3 regions of the Streptomyces sp. NPDC005706 genome follow, and region 2 is predicted to be linked to each of the others. Evidence: riboswitches for the same ligand, from Rfam matches in the RefSeq annotation. Region 2 holds a riboswitch; each other region holds the start of a gene.
The links. A riboswitch is a leader RNA that binds a small molecule or an ion and turns the genes downstream of it on or off. The one in region 2 is predicted to bind cyclic di-AMP.
Positions count from the first base shown of each region.

Region 1: linked by a shared signal. The riboswitch ahead of ABZ478_RS24110 (M23 family metallopeptidase) and the one ahead of ABZ478_RS03960 (C40 family peptidase) in region 2 are both predicted to bind cyclic di-AMP.
Region 3: linked by a shared signal. The riboswitch ahead of ABZ478_RS23645 (transglycosylase SLT domain-containing protein) and the one ahead of ABZ478_RS03960 (C40 family peptidase) in region 2 are both predicted to bind cyclic di-AMP.

Region 1 covers NZ_JBEXYS010000016.1:18,344-21,610, forward strand. The annotation lists gene ABZ478_RS24105 (aldo/keto reductase) at 1-67, opposite strand, end outside; gene ABZ478_RS24110 (M23 family metallopeptidase) at 212-1,258, opposite strand; cyclic di-AMP (ydaO/yuaA leader) riboswitch at 1,266-1,434, opposite strand; gene ABZ478_RS24115 (PP2C family protein-serine/threonine phosphatase) at 1,597-2,883, opposite strand; tRNA gene ABZ478_RS24120 (tRNA-Met) at 3,085-3,158, opposite strand; gene ABZ478_RS24125 (dihydrofolate reductase family protein) at 3,225-3,267, opposite strand, start outside.
Region 2 covers NZ_JBEXYS010000002.1:72,644-75,910, forward strand. The annotation lists gene ABZ478_RS03955 (hypothetical protein) at 1-839, opposite strand, end outside; gene ABZ478_RS03960 (C40 family peptidase) at 918-2,072, opposite strand; cyclic di-AMP (ydaO/yuaA leader) riboswitch at 2,080-2,252, opposite strand; gene pcrA (DNA helicase PcrA) at 2,536-3,267, shown strand, end outside.
Region 3 covers NZ_JBEXYS010000015.1:95,989-99,255, reverse strand. The annotation lists gene ABZ478_RS23650 (Cof-type HAD-IIB family hydrolase) at 1-659, shown strand, start outside; gene ABZ478_RS23645 (transglycosylase SLT domain-containing protein) at 722-1,207, opposite strand; cyclic di-AMP (ydaO/yuaA leader) riboswitch at 1,211-1,397, opposite strand; gene ABZ478_RS23640 (polyprenyl synthetase family protein) at 1,930-2,940, shown strand; gene ABZ478_RS23635 (DUF2092 domain-containing protein) at 3,186-3,267, shown strand, end outside.

The DNA.
Region 1 (3,267 bases), on a different contig from region 2:
TGCCGCCGAGGGCGAGCGGGAAGACCTCGAGGTCGGAGGAGCCGAGTTTGCGCAGAGAAGCAGTCATGTCCGGTTACAACGATCACCCCGGTACCGCCCATTCCGGGACCGTGCGAACGGTGTGTGAACACGGCCGCAGCCCTGACGCCGGGGGCGTCAGGGCTGCTGGATCGAGATGCCGGATGCCGGGCTCAGGAGGCCCGGGCCGGGCTCAGGGATTGAGGCCCTTGCCGTGCAGCCACGCCATCGGGTCGATGCCGGTGGCAGCGCCGCCGGGGTGGACCTCCAGGTGCAGGTGCGGGCCGGTGACGTTGCCGGTGGCGCCGACACGTCCGATGACGTCGCCGGTGCTGACCTTCTGGCCGGCGGAGACGCTGATCGAGGACTGGTGGCAGAACCAGAGCTCGGTGCCGTCGTCGAGGGTGAGGACGGTGCGGTAGCCGTAGGCGCCGGCCCAGCCCGCCTCGGTGACGGTGCCGCTGTGGATGGCCTTGATCAGCGTGCCGGTGGGCGCGGCGAAGTCGAGGCCGGTGTGGTAGCCGGAGGACCACATCGAACCGGCCTGGCCGAAGGTCGAGGTGATCGTGTACGAGGACGTCGGCAGCGTGTACTGCTTGGCCAGCGCGGCCAGCCGCTCCTCCTCGGCCTTCTTCTTGGCGGCGGCCTCGGCCTCCTTCTTGGCCTCGGCGGCCTTGGCCTCGGCCTCGGCCTTGGCCTCCTTCTGCGCCTCGGCGGCCGCGTCGGCGGCCTTCTGCCCGGCGGCGGCGGCCGCTGCCGCGGTGGCCGTGGAGTCGGCCTTGCTCTGCTGCTGCTCGGCCTGCGCCATGATCCTGTTGCGCAGGGTCTCCCCCGCGTCGGATGCGTCCTGCTCACTGTCGGCGGCGGTGGTGCCGACCGAGCTGAGCGAGGCCGTGGTGGCCTTGGACGCCTCGGAGTGGTCGTCGTCGAACAGGGAGCCGACGGAGGGCAGGTCGGGCATCGAGATGGACACCGGCGGCTTGCCGGTGTGGGCGCTGGCCATGCCGCCCGCGCCGACTGCCGCTATGACGCCGACGCCGAGGACGGTGGAGCTGCGGGCGAGTCCGCCGCGCTGCTTGGCGACGCGGTGCCGGCCGCGTACGGGGCGGACGGACTCCTCGGTGGGGTTCCATTCCTCCCAGGGACCCTCTTCGGCGCTGTAGCCGCCGTAGCCGAATGTTTCGGTGTCACGCTGGCTGGGCACGTATGGGGCTTCGGGGGCAGGCCGGTTGGACGCCACGCGGGCGTACTCCTTTCCTTCCTCCGCCTACCGGGTTAGCTGACGGGTTCGGAGCAGGAAGGTCTCCTACGCGCGTATACGTACCGAGAACCGGATCGGTTCACGGTGGCATCCGCGTGATTCACCCCAAGGTGGTGGTTCCCCGGTTCCCTTGCGGGATTCGGCGCGTGCGCACGGAGCCGCCTCTTGTGACGGCTGGGACGACCGCGCTGCGTTATCGAACGTTAATAGACCCACCTGTGAGATTCCAAGCCGTTCGGCTTGATCATTAACGTTTCCGAGAGTGGACGTACGCCGCACGGCCGTGAAAAACGGGCGAGTTGACCCGCATTCAGGAGTCACGGAGTTTTTGATGGTGACTCAGCAGTGAAGCGGAGGGCTGCCGTCCGATCACTGTTGGTCACATCCGCCCCGGGTCGGCGTACGGCCAGCAGCGCCATGTCGTCCGCCATGCCGCCCCCGGAGTGCCGCCTGACCTCCGCGGCGAGCCGGGTGAGCAGAGTGGGCGGGTCGGGGAAGCGGCGCCCGGCGAGCCGGCGCACCGGATCGTAGAACCGGCCGTGGGCGTCACGGGCCTCGGTGAGGCCGTCGGTGAACAGCAGCAGGGTGGAACCGTCCGGGAAGCGGTACTCGGCCGCGCGGTCGGGCCACCGGCCGAGGTCGCCCATGCCGAGCGGCAGCGCGGGCTCGTCCGCGGTCAGGGCGCGCAGCGTGCCGTCGGCGTGCAGCAGCAGGGGCGGCGGATGGCCGCGGTTGACGACCCGCACCACCCCTTCGCCGTGGGGCAGTTCGGCGAGGACGACGGTGGTGAAGCCCTCCAGCGCGTCGACGCCGCGCCGGGTGCCCTCGCGGGCCAGCGCCCGCTCCAGCCGCCCGGCGACCGCCTCCAGCGTGGCCTCGTGCTCGGCGGCCTCCCGGAACGCCCCGATCACCACGGCGACGGCGGCGACCGCGCCCATCCCCTTGCCGCGCACGTCCCCGACGACCAGCCGTACGCCGTGCGGGCCGTCCTGCACCGCGTACAGGTCGCCGCCGATGAACGCGCCCTCCTGCGCCGCCTCGTACCGGGCCGCGATGTCGAGGCCGGCGATGCGGGGAGCGGGCTCGGGCAGCACGGCCCGCTGGGCAGCCTCGGCGATCTCCCGGACGGAGGCGAGCCGCCGGTCGCCGAGGCGTACGACCCGGTTGATGACGACGGCCAGCAGGGCGACCGTGGCCACGGTGACGATCTGGGTGACGGTGTTGACGTCCAGGCCCGGGCCGAAGTGGGCGTGCACCACATAGGTGGCGGCCAGGGCGGCCAGCCCGGTGAGGAGCGTGGTGCGCAGCGAGGCCAGGGGCGCGGCGACCAGCGGAGCGGCGGTGAAGAAGGGCACGGCGGTGAAGTCGCGCGGGGTGAGCAGGTCGTACAGCAGCCCGCCGGCGATGAGCAGGAGGGAGAGGGCGTGGGGCAGGGTGCGCGCGACGGGGCGGCGGCACCGCTCCGGCGGCAGGGGCGCGGGGCCGGTGCCGGGGCCCGGGTCCGGGTCCGGGTCCGGGTCCGGGTCCGGGTCCGGTGCGGGTCCGCCGGGGAATCTGTCGCCCGCCCTGGCGTACGGGCTCTCCTCCACCTCACCAGGGCGCACTGCTGGTCTCCCGTGTCCTCGACGTACGACCAGCGTGGCGGGAGCCCGGGAGGCGGGCGACTGCTGTGGCCCGAGCGGATGACCTGCTGTGACGTACGCCACTCGCCTTGTGGGCGCGGCTCCCTCGGTGTCCGGCGGGAGCCGGGCGGGAAACACTCAGGGCCGGAATCCATGTACTGGATTCCGGCCCTGAGTCTTCAGTAGCGGGGACAGGATTTGAACCTGCGACCTCTGGGTTATGAGCCCAGCGAGCTACCGAGCTGCTCCACCCCGCGTCGTTGTGTCTCAAGCATACGCCATCCCTGGGGGTGCTCCGCACACACGTTTCCGCGCGGTGCCGCTCAGGGCAGCAGATGGGCGTTCGGCGCCTTGGCCGGGCCCTCG
Region 2 (3,267 bases):
GCGACCGACAGGGTCGACGACGCCGTCATACCCAGCGGGAACACCGTCGACCAGCGCCGCACGTCGAAGCGCAGCCGCGGCCGGGCCACCTCGGCGGCCAGCAGGACCACGCAGCACGCCAGGTCCAGCGCCAGCAGCGTGACCGTGACATCGCGCAGCACGCCCCGGTCGTCGTCGTTCCACAGATACAGCCGCGCACTGTCGGCGGCGAGCAGTTTCGCCCCGGCCAGCGCCGAGATGGCGAGCGCCCCGCCCGCGATCCAGTGGTCCCCGGCACCCTCCAGCACCTGACGGGGATCGAAGCGCGCGAGCGCCAGGCCGTAGAGGACCAGGCCCAGCCAGAACAGCAGCAGCGCGGCGCGCGCGAGCCATGCCGTCGTCTCCGCCGCGGCCAGGGTGGCCGCCAGCACCGCGAGCCCCTGTGTGGCCACACAACACAGGAACACCGCCCCCGGCATGCGCCGCCCCCAGTGGCGTACGACGAGAAGCAGCAGCACCGGCCACAGCAGGACCGCCAGTGCCAGGGCGGCCTCGGCCAGGGTCTGCCGGCCGAGCAGCGAGAACCGGGTGCCGACCACCGTCGTGGCGGCGACCGCGGAGAGCGCGCCGGGGCTCTTCGCCTCGGCCAGCCAACGCGGCCGCTGCGTCACCAGCCGTACGGCGAAGTCGGCGGCGAGCGCCAGCCAGGCGAGGCAGGCCAGCCACAGGAAGACGAGCGACACCGTCTCGGGACCGGTCAGATGCAGGCCAACCGACACGATGCCGCTCGCCATGACGGCGGCCCCCGCCGCCGGCGGACGCCCCGCCCACCACGTACGCAGACCGGAGAAGCCGGGCATGGGCATGCGCCCGATGCTAGGGAGCGGCGGCGCCGGCGCTCGCGGGGCACGCGCGCGTGGAGCCCGAAAAGAGCACCGTCAGGCCGGCCGCACCACCCGGTGAACGACCGACTCGCCCGCCAGGTGGACCGGCTCCTCGCGCACATACGCACCGGGGCGCGGGGCATGGATCATCGTCCCTGCTCCCGTGCACAGGCCCACGTGGCTGCTGTCGTCGTGGAAGAAGACCAGGTCACCTGGGCGCGCCTCGGCGAGCGGGATCGCGGCGCCCATGCCGGCCTGGTCACGCGCGGCACGCGGCAGGGTGACGCCGGCGGCCTTCCAGGCGGCCTGGGTGAGGCCGGAGCAGTCGTAGGAGCCTGGCCCGCTGGCACCTGAGACGTACGGCTTGCCGATCTGGGCGCGGGCGAAGGCGATCGCCTTCTCGGCCTTGGTGACGGGGGCCGGCGGGGCGACGGGCGGCACGCTCACCGGCCGCGCCGCGGACCGCGGCCGCTCCGGGGCCCGGGCCGGGACCGAAGACGGAGCCGGAGCCGAGTGCGGGGCCAGGACCGAGTGCGGGGCCACGGCCGAGGGCGGAGCCGGGACCGAAGTCAGAGCCGGGTCCGGGGCAAGGAGCGAAGCCGAAGCCGGATCCACGACCGGGACCGGAGCAGGAGGCGGAGCCTGATCCGGGACCGGAGCCGTCAGCCGGTACAGCAGCTCGCGCGCGGTTGTGAGCTTGTGCTGGACGGCCGCCTTGGCCGTCTTCACGTCGTACTGTGCGGCGGCCGGCGCCTCGGGGGCCCTGGGAGTCTTCCCGCGCCCGGCCGCGCCCTTCACCCGGGAGGCCAGCCGGTTCATCAGCCGGTTCTGGGCGAAGTGGTCGTCCGGGTACTCCGCGAGCAGCGAGCCGGCCGTCTCGGGAGCGGCGGCGAACGGGGCCAGCCCCTCGCGGGCCTTCGTGAACAGGCCCGGACGCCGGACGGCCTCCGCGCGCGGGGCCTCGGCGCGAGCCCGCTGCGCGGCCGCGGCTTCCTCCTCCGGGTCCGCCCTGCGGTACAGCTCGTCGATCTTCTTCTCGACCTCCTCCACGCTCGGCCTGCCGTCGCCCGCGGAGGAGGCGGAGGCCGAAGCGGCCCCGGCCGTCTGGGACAGGACGGCCACGGAGGTGAGTGCGGCAGTGGCCAGGACGGGGGTGCGGATGCCCGTCCCGCGGGTTCCCGGGGGACCCGGCTTGCGGTGCGACGCCAAGGGTGGCGACTCCTTCCAACGTGCCGCCTACCGGGTTAGCTGTCGGGTTCGGGCGGGTGGTTCGGAAGGGTTGCCCTACGGCGTCGTCCCGGGCGGGAGTCGGCCGATTCACCCCAGGATCGGTGGGTCCCCGGCTCCGGTCGCCGCGAAGGGGCGCACCGGACTCGGCGGAGGCCGCGCGGCCCGGCGAGGTTCGCCGGTAGGGGTCGTGCGGCCTGACGGCAACCTAGCCAACTCGTGTGACTCCTGTGAAGGTTGCTGTGCCATATGTCCGATACATTTCCGTGACCCGGGGCCAGTTTCATACGGGCGTGACAAGGTGCTTTCGCAGTGTGAGGAGTTCGGCCGCAGCCGTGGCGCGATGGCCGACGCGCCGCTGCCGTGTCGTGTCGCGGACCTCACGGGTGCCGACTTTCCGGTGCCGGGACCGGTTGTCGGTGCGGGCCCCTAAACTCGTAGAGCGATGAGCAGCCTCTTTGACGACAGCTTCCTGGCGGACCTCCAGGCCCCTCGCGGGCACGCGGAGGAGCCCCCGCCGCCGCCCGAGGACGATCACGCTCCGGAGCCCCTTCCGGACGATCTGTTCGGCGGGAAGTTCGACGTGCCGCCGGACCGGGACACCCACTACCGCGACGGCGCCCCGCGTCCCGTGATCGACCCGGACGCGCTGCTGCGGGGGCTGAACGACAACCAGCGCGCCGCGGTCGTCCACGCCGACTCGCCGCTGCTCATCGTGGCCGGCGCGGGCTCCGGGAAGACCCGCGTGCTCACCCACCGCATCGCCCACCTCCTCGCCGCGCGGAACGTGCACCCGGGCCAGATCCTCGCGATCACCTTCACCAACAAGGCCGCGGGCGAGATGAAGGAGCGGGTCGAGCAGCTCGTCGGCCCGCGCGCCGGCGCGATGTGGGTGATGACCTTCCACAGCGCGTGCGTGCGCATCCTGCGGCGCGAGTCCAAGAGGCTCGGCTTCACGTCGTCGTTCTCGATCTACGACGCCGCCGACTCCAAGCGCCTGATGTCCCTGGTCTGCCGCGACCTAGACCTCGACCCCAAGCGCTTCCCGCCGAAGTCCTTCAGCGCCAAGATCAGCAACCTGAAGAACGAGCTGATCGACGAGGAGGACTTCGCCGCCCAGGCCACCGACGGCTTCGAGAAGACCCTCGCCCAGGCCTACGCGCTCTACCAGTCACGG
Region 3 (3,267 bases), on a different contig from region 2:
CCCGCGTACGGCCGCTCCTGGCCGCCCTCGGCTGCACGGGACTCGCGGTGTGCGGGCAGGGGGCGCAGGTCTACGACGCCGGTACCGGCCGCCTGCTGGGGTCGGTGCGGCTGGACCGGGAACTGGCGGAGACGGCGCTCGGCAAGATCGAGGCCGAGGTGGGGCAGGTCTTCGCGGCCGTCGACCAGGACGGCGTGGACGGGCTCACGCTGATCGAACCCGGGTATCTGATGCCCCACCCGACGCTGCCCGCCGTGCGGGTCGGCAGGCGCGACGATCTGTGGCGCGAGCCCATCAGCAAGGTGCTGCTGCGCCATCACGCGCTGTCGGACGACGAGTTGGCGGCGACCGCGCGCGCGGCGGTGGGCTCGCTGGCCACGGTCACCATGTCGGGGCCGGGCACGGTGGAACTCCAGCCGTGCGGGGTCACCAAGGCGACCGGGCTCGCGCTCGCCGCCGGTCATCTGGGGATCACCGCCGAACAGGCCCTGGCCTTCGGCGACATGCCCAATGACGTCCCCATGTTCGACTGGGCGGGCCGCGGGGTCGCCATGGCCAACGCCCACCCCGAACTCAAGGCGGTCGCGGACGAGGTCACGACGTCGAACGAGGACGACGGCGTCGCCGTCGTCCTCGAAGAACTGTTCCCGGCCGGCTGACCGGGACGCGAACAGCGGCCCACGGCGGGCGCCGGTCAGGTGGCGCCCGCCGCGGGTGCCGGTCAGTAGGCGCCGTTGACGTTGTCGATCGACCCGTAGCGGGCGGCCGCGTAGTTGCAGGCGGCCGTGATGTTCGCGACCGGGTCGTAGGGGTCGAACGCCGTTCCGGCCACGTGGTAGGTGTTGAACGTCGGGTCGATCACCTGGAGCAGGCCCTTGGACGGGATGCCCTTGGCGGCGTTGGAGTCCCACAGGTTGATGGCGCGCGGGTTGCCCGAGGACTCGCGGATGATGTTGCGGTGGATGCCGTTGTAGGTGCCCGGGATGTGCTTCTCCGCCATGATCGCGAGGGACTCGCGGATCCAGCCGTCGAGGTTGTTCGGGTACCCGGCGAGGGTGGTCCCGGTCGAGCCGGCGGAGTCGGCCGCGGAGGCGCTGGTCGCACCGGCGACCGGAAGGGCGAGCACGGCGGCGCCGGTGCCGAGGACGGCGAGCCTGCGGACGAGGCGGCTGGTGCGGACGCGGCGGGGCTGGGCGGCAGCAGGCATGGCGAAGTTCCTCTCCGTCGCCTGCGAGGTGAGCTGTCGGGTTCGGGCGGGGAGGTGCCCGGCCGTGCCGCCCCCGAGGCGGCACGACTTAACCCCTTGCCGTTCCGGTGACGACACGCGTCGTCCGGTCCGGCGAACTTACCTGGGTCCCCCGCTCCTGCCGTACGAATGAGTTCGTCGATGGGTGGTGTCGGGCGGCGGCAGGATTCGGCGTTCCGCTCGACTGGCCGGAACGTATGCGAGAGCACATGTCCGGAACAAGTGTCGGATTCACGTAAAAGCCAAGTTGACCTTGTTCTGTTCCGATTTGGGCACTTGATCCTTTGCGACTGCCAATGTCCAACTGGCCGATGCCGCAAGGGAGAACGGGTGGTGGCCGGGTCGGGCGGCCGGACGGGGGCGCGTGACCCAATTCACGAAATAGCAAAGTATTCCAAATCAGACATGAGGGATTTGGCAGGGAGGGTGAACCGGAGGGGGGCGCCCGGTCGGATACCCCGTGGCCGATTTGCTGCGCGTCGTAAAAGGTGCATTAAGGCGCTTAATGTCCGTATTATCGGGTGGTCGGCAGTGCGTCGATCGTGGTCCGATGCCGTCCGTGCCGGACCGGTGGGCGCCCTCGGTGATCGAAACAGGACCGGATACGCTGACTTGAGTGAGGGCAGCGACCTATCGACAAACCGTGTAATCGCCAGCAGACACCAGCAGACAGGAGACCCCTCGTGACCGTCGTCGGGCCGTTCGGGCTGAGCGTGCGGGACCAGGCTCTGGAAGCCGATGTCCAGGCCGGATTGACGGCTGTCGAGGAAGGCTTGCTCGAGGCCACCAAGAGCGAGGTCCCGTTCATCACGGAGGCCGCGCAGCACCTCGTACGGGCCGGCGGGAAGCGGTTCCGGCCGCTCCTCGTGATGCTCGCGGCGCAGTTCGGGGACCCGTACGCGCCCGGCATCGTGCCGTCGGCCGTGGTGGTGGAGCTGACCCACCTGGCCACGCTGTACCACGACGACGTCATGGACGAGGCGTCCGTGCGGCGCGGGGTGGACAGCGCCAACACACGCTGGGGCAACTCCGTCGCGGTCCTCACCGGCGACTTCCTCTTCGCCCGCGCCTCCCAGATCCTCGCCGACCTCGGCCCCGAGGCGGTCCGGGTCCAGGCCCTCGCGTTCGAGCGGCTGGTCACCGGCCAGATCCTGGAGACCGCGGGCCCCTCGGACGGCCGCGACCCGGTCGAGCACTACCTGGACGTGCTGGGCGGCAAGACCGGCTCCCTGGTGGCGGTCTCCTGCCGGTTCGGCGCGATGATGTCCGGCGCCGACGAGACGGTCGTCGACGTGCTCACCCAGTACGGCGAACGGCTCGGAGTCGCCTTCCAGCTCGCCGACGACGTCCTGGACATCGCCTCCGACTCGCACGAGTCCGGCAAGACCCCGGGGACCGACCTGCGCGAGGGCATCCCGACGCTGCCCGTGCTCCGGCTGCGCGAGCGCGCGGCCCGGCTGGGGCTGCCCGAGGACATCGCGCTGTGCGAGCTGCTCGACTCCGACCTCGGCGACGACGCCCGGCTCGACGAGGCGCTGACCGCGCTCCGCGCGCACCCCGCGCTGGAGCAGGCCCGCCGCGACACCGTCCGCTACGCCGAGGAGGCGCGCGCCGCGCTGGCCCCGCTGCCGGAGTGCGACTCCAAGGCGGCGCTGCTCGAACTGTGCGACGCGGTGGTGCACCGGGCCGGCTGAGCCCCCTGCCGGCGACCGAGGGCGGTGTCCCCCGCGCGACCCCTACGGGTCGGGGGAGACACCGCCCTCGGGTGTCATACCGCAGGCGTACACGGAGTTGGTGCCGTGGTCTGACGCTTCCTCACGGCCGATTTGGTCATATGGAAACCACGGAAATCACCACTCCTCACCGATTCGGGTGAGAATGGCGGCTCAGGTGGACCAGTGTGGGGACAGCCGCCGCCGACGACGGAGGTAAGGCACAGATGGCACCGTACGAATCCGACGACGCAACGGGCGCCGCGCGTGACGAGGACCTGCCCACCGGACGCCGCAAGGCCGCCCGGT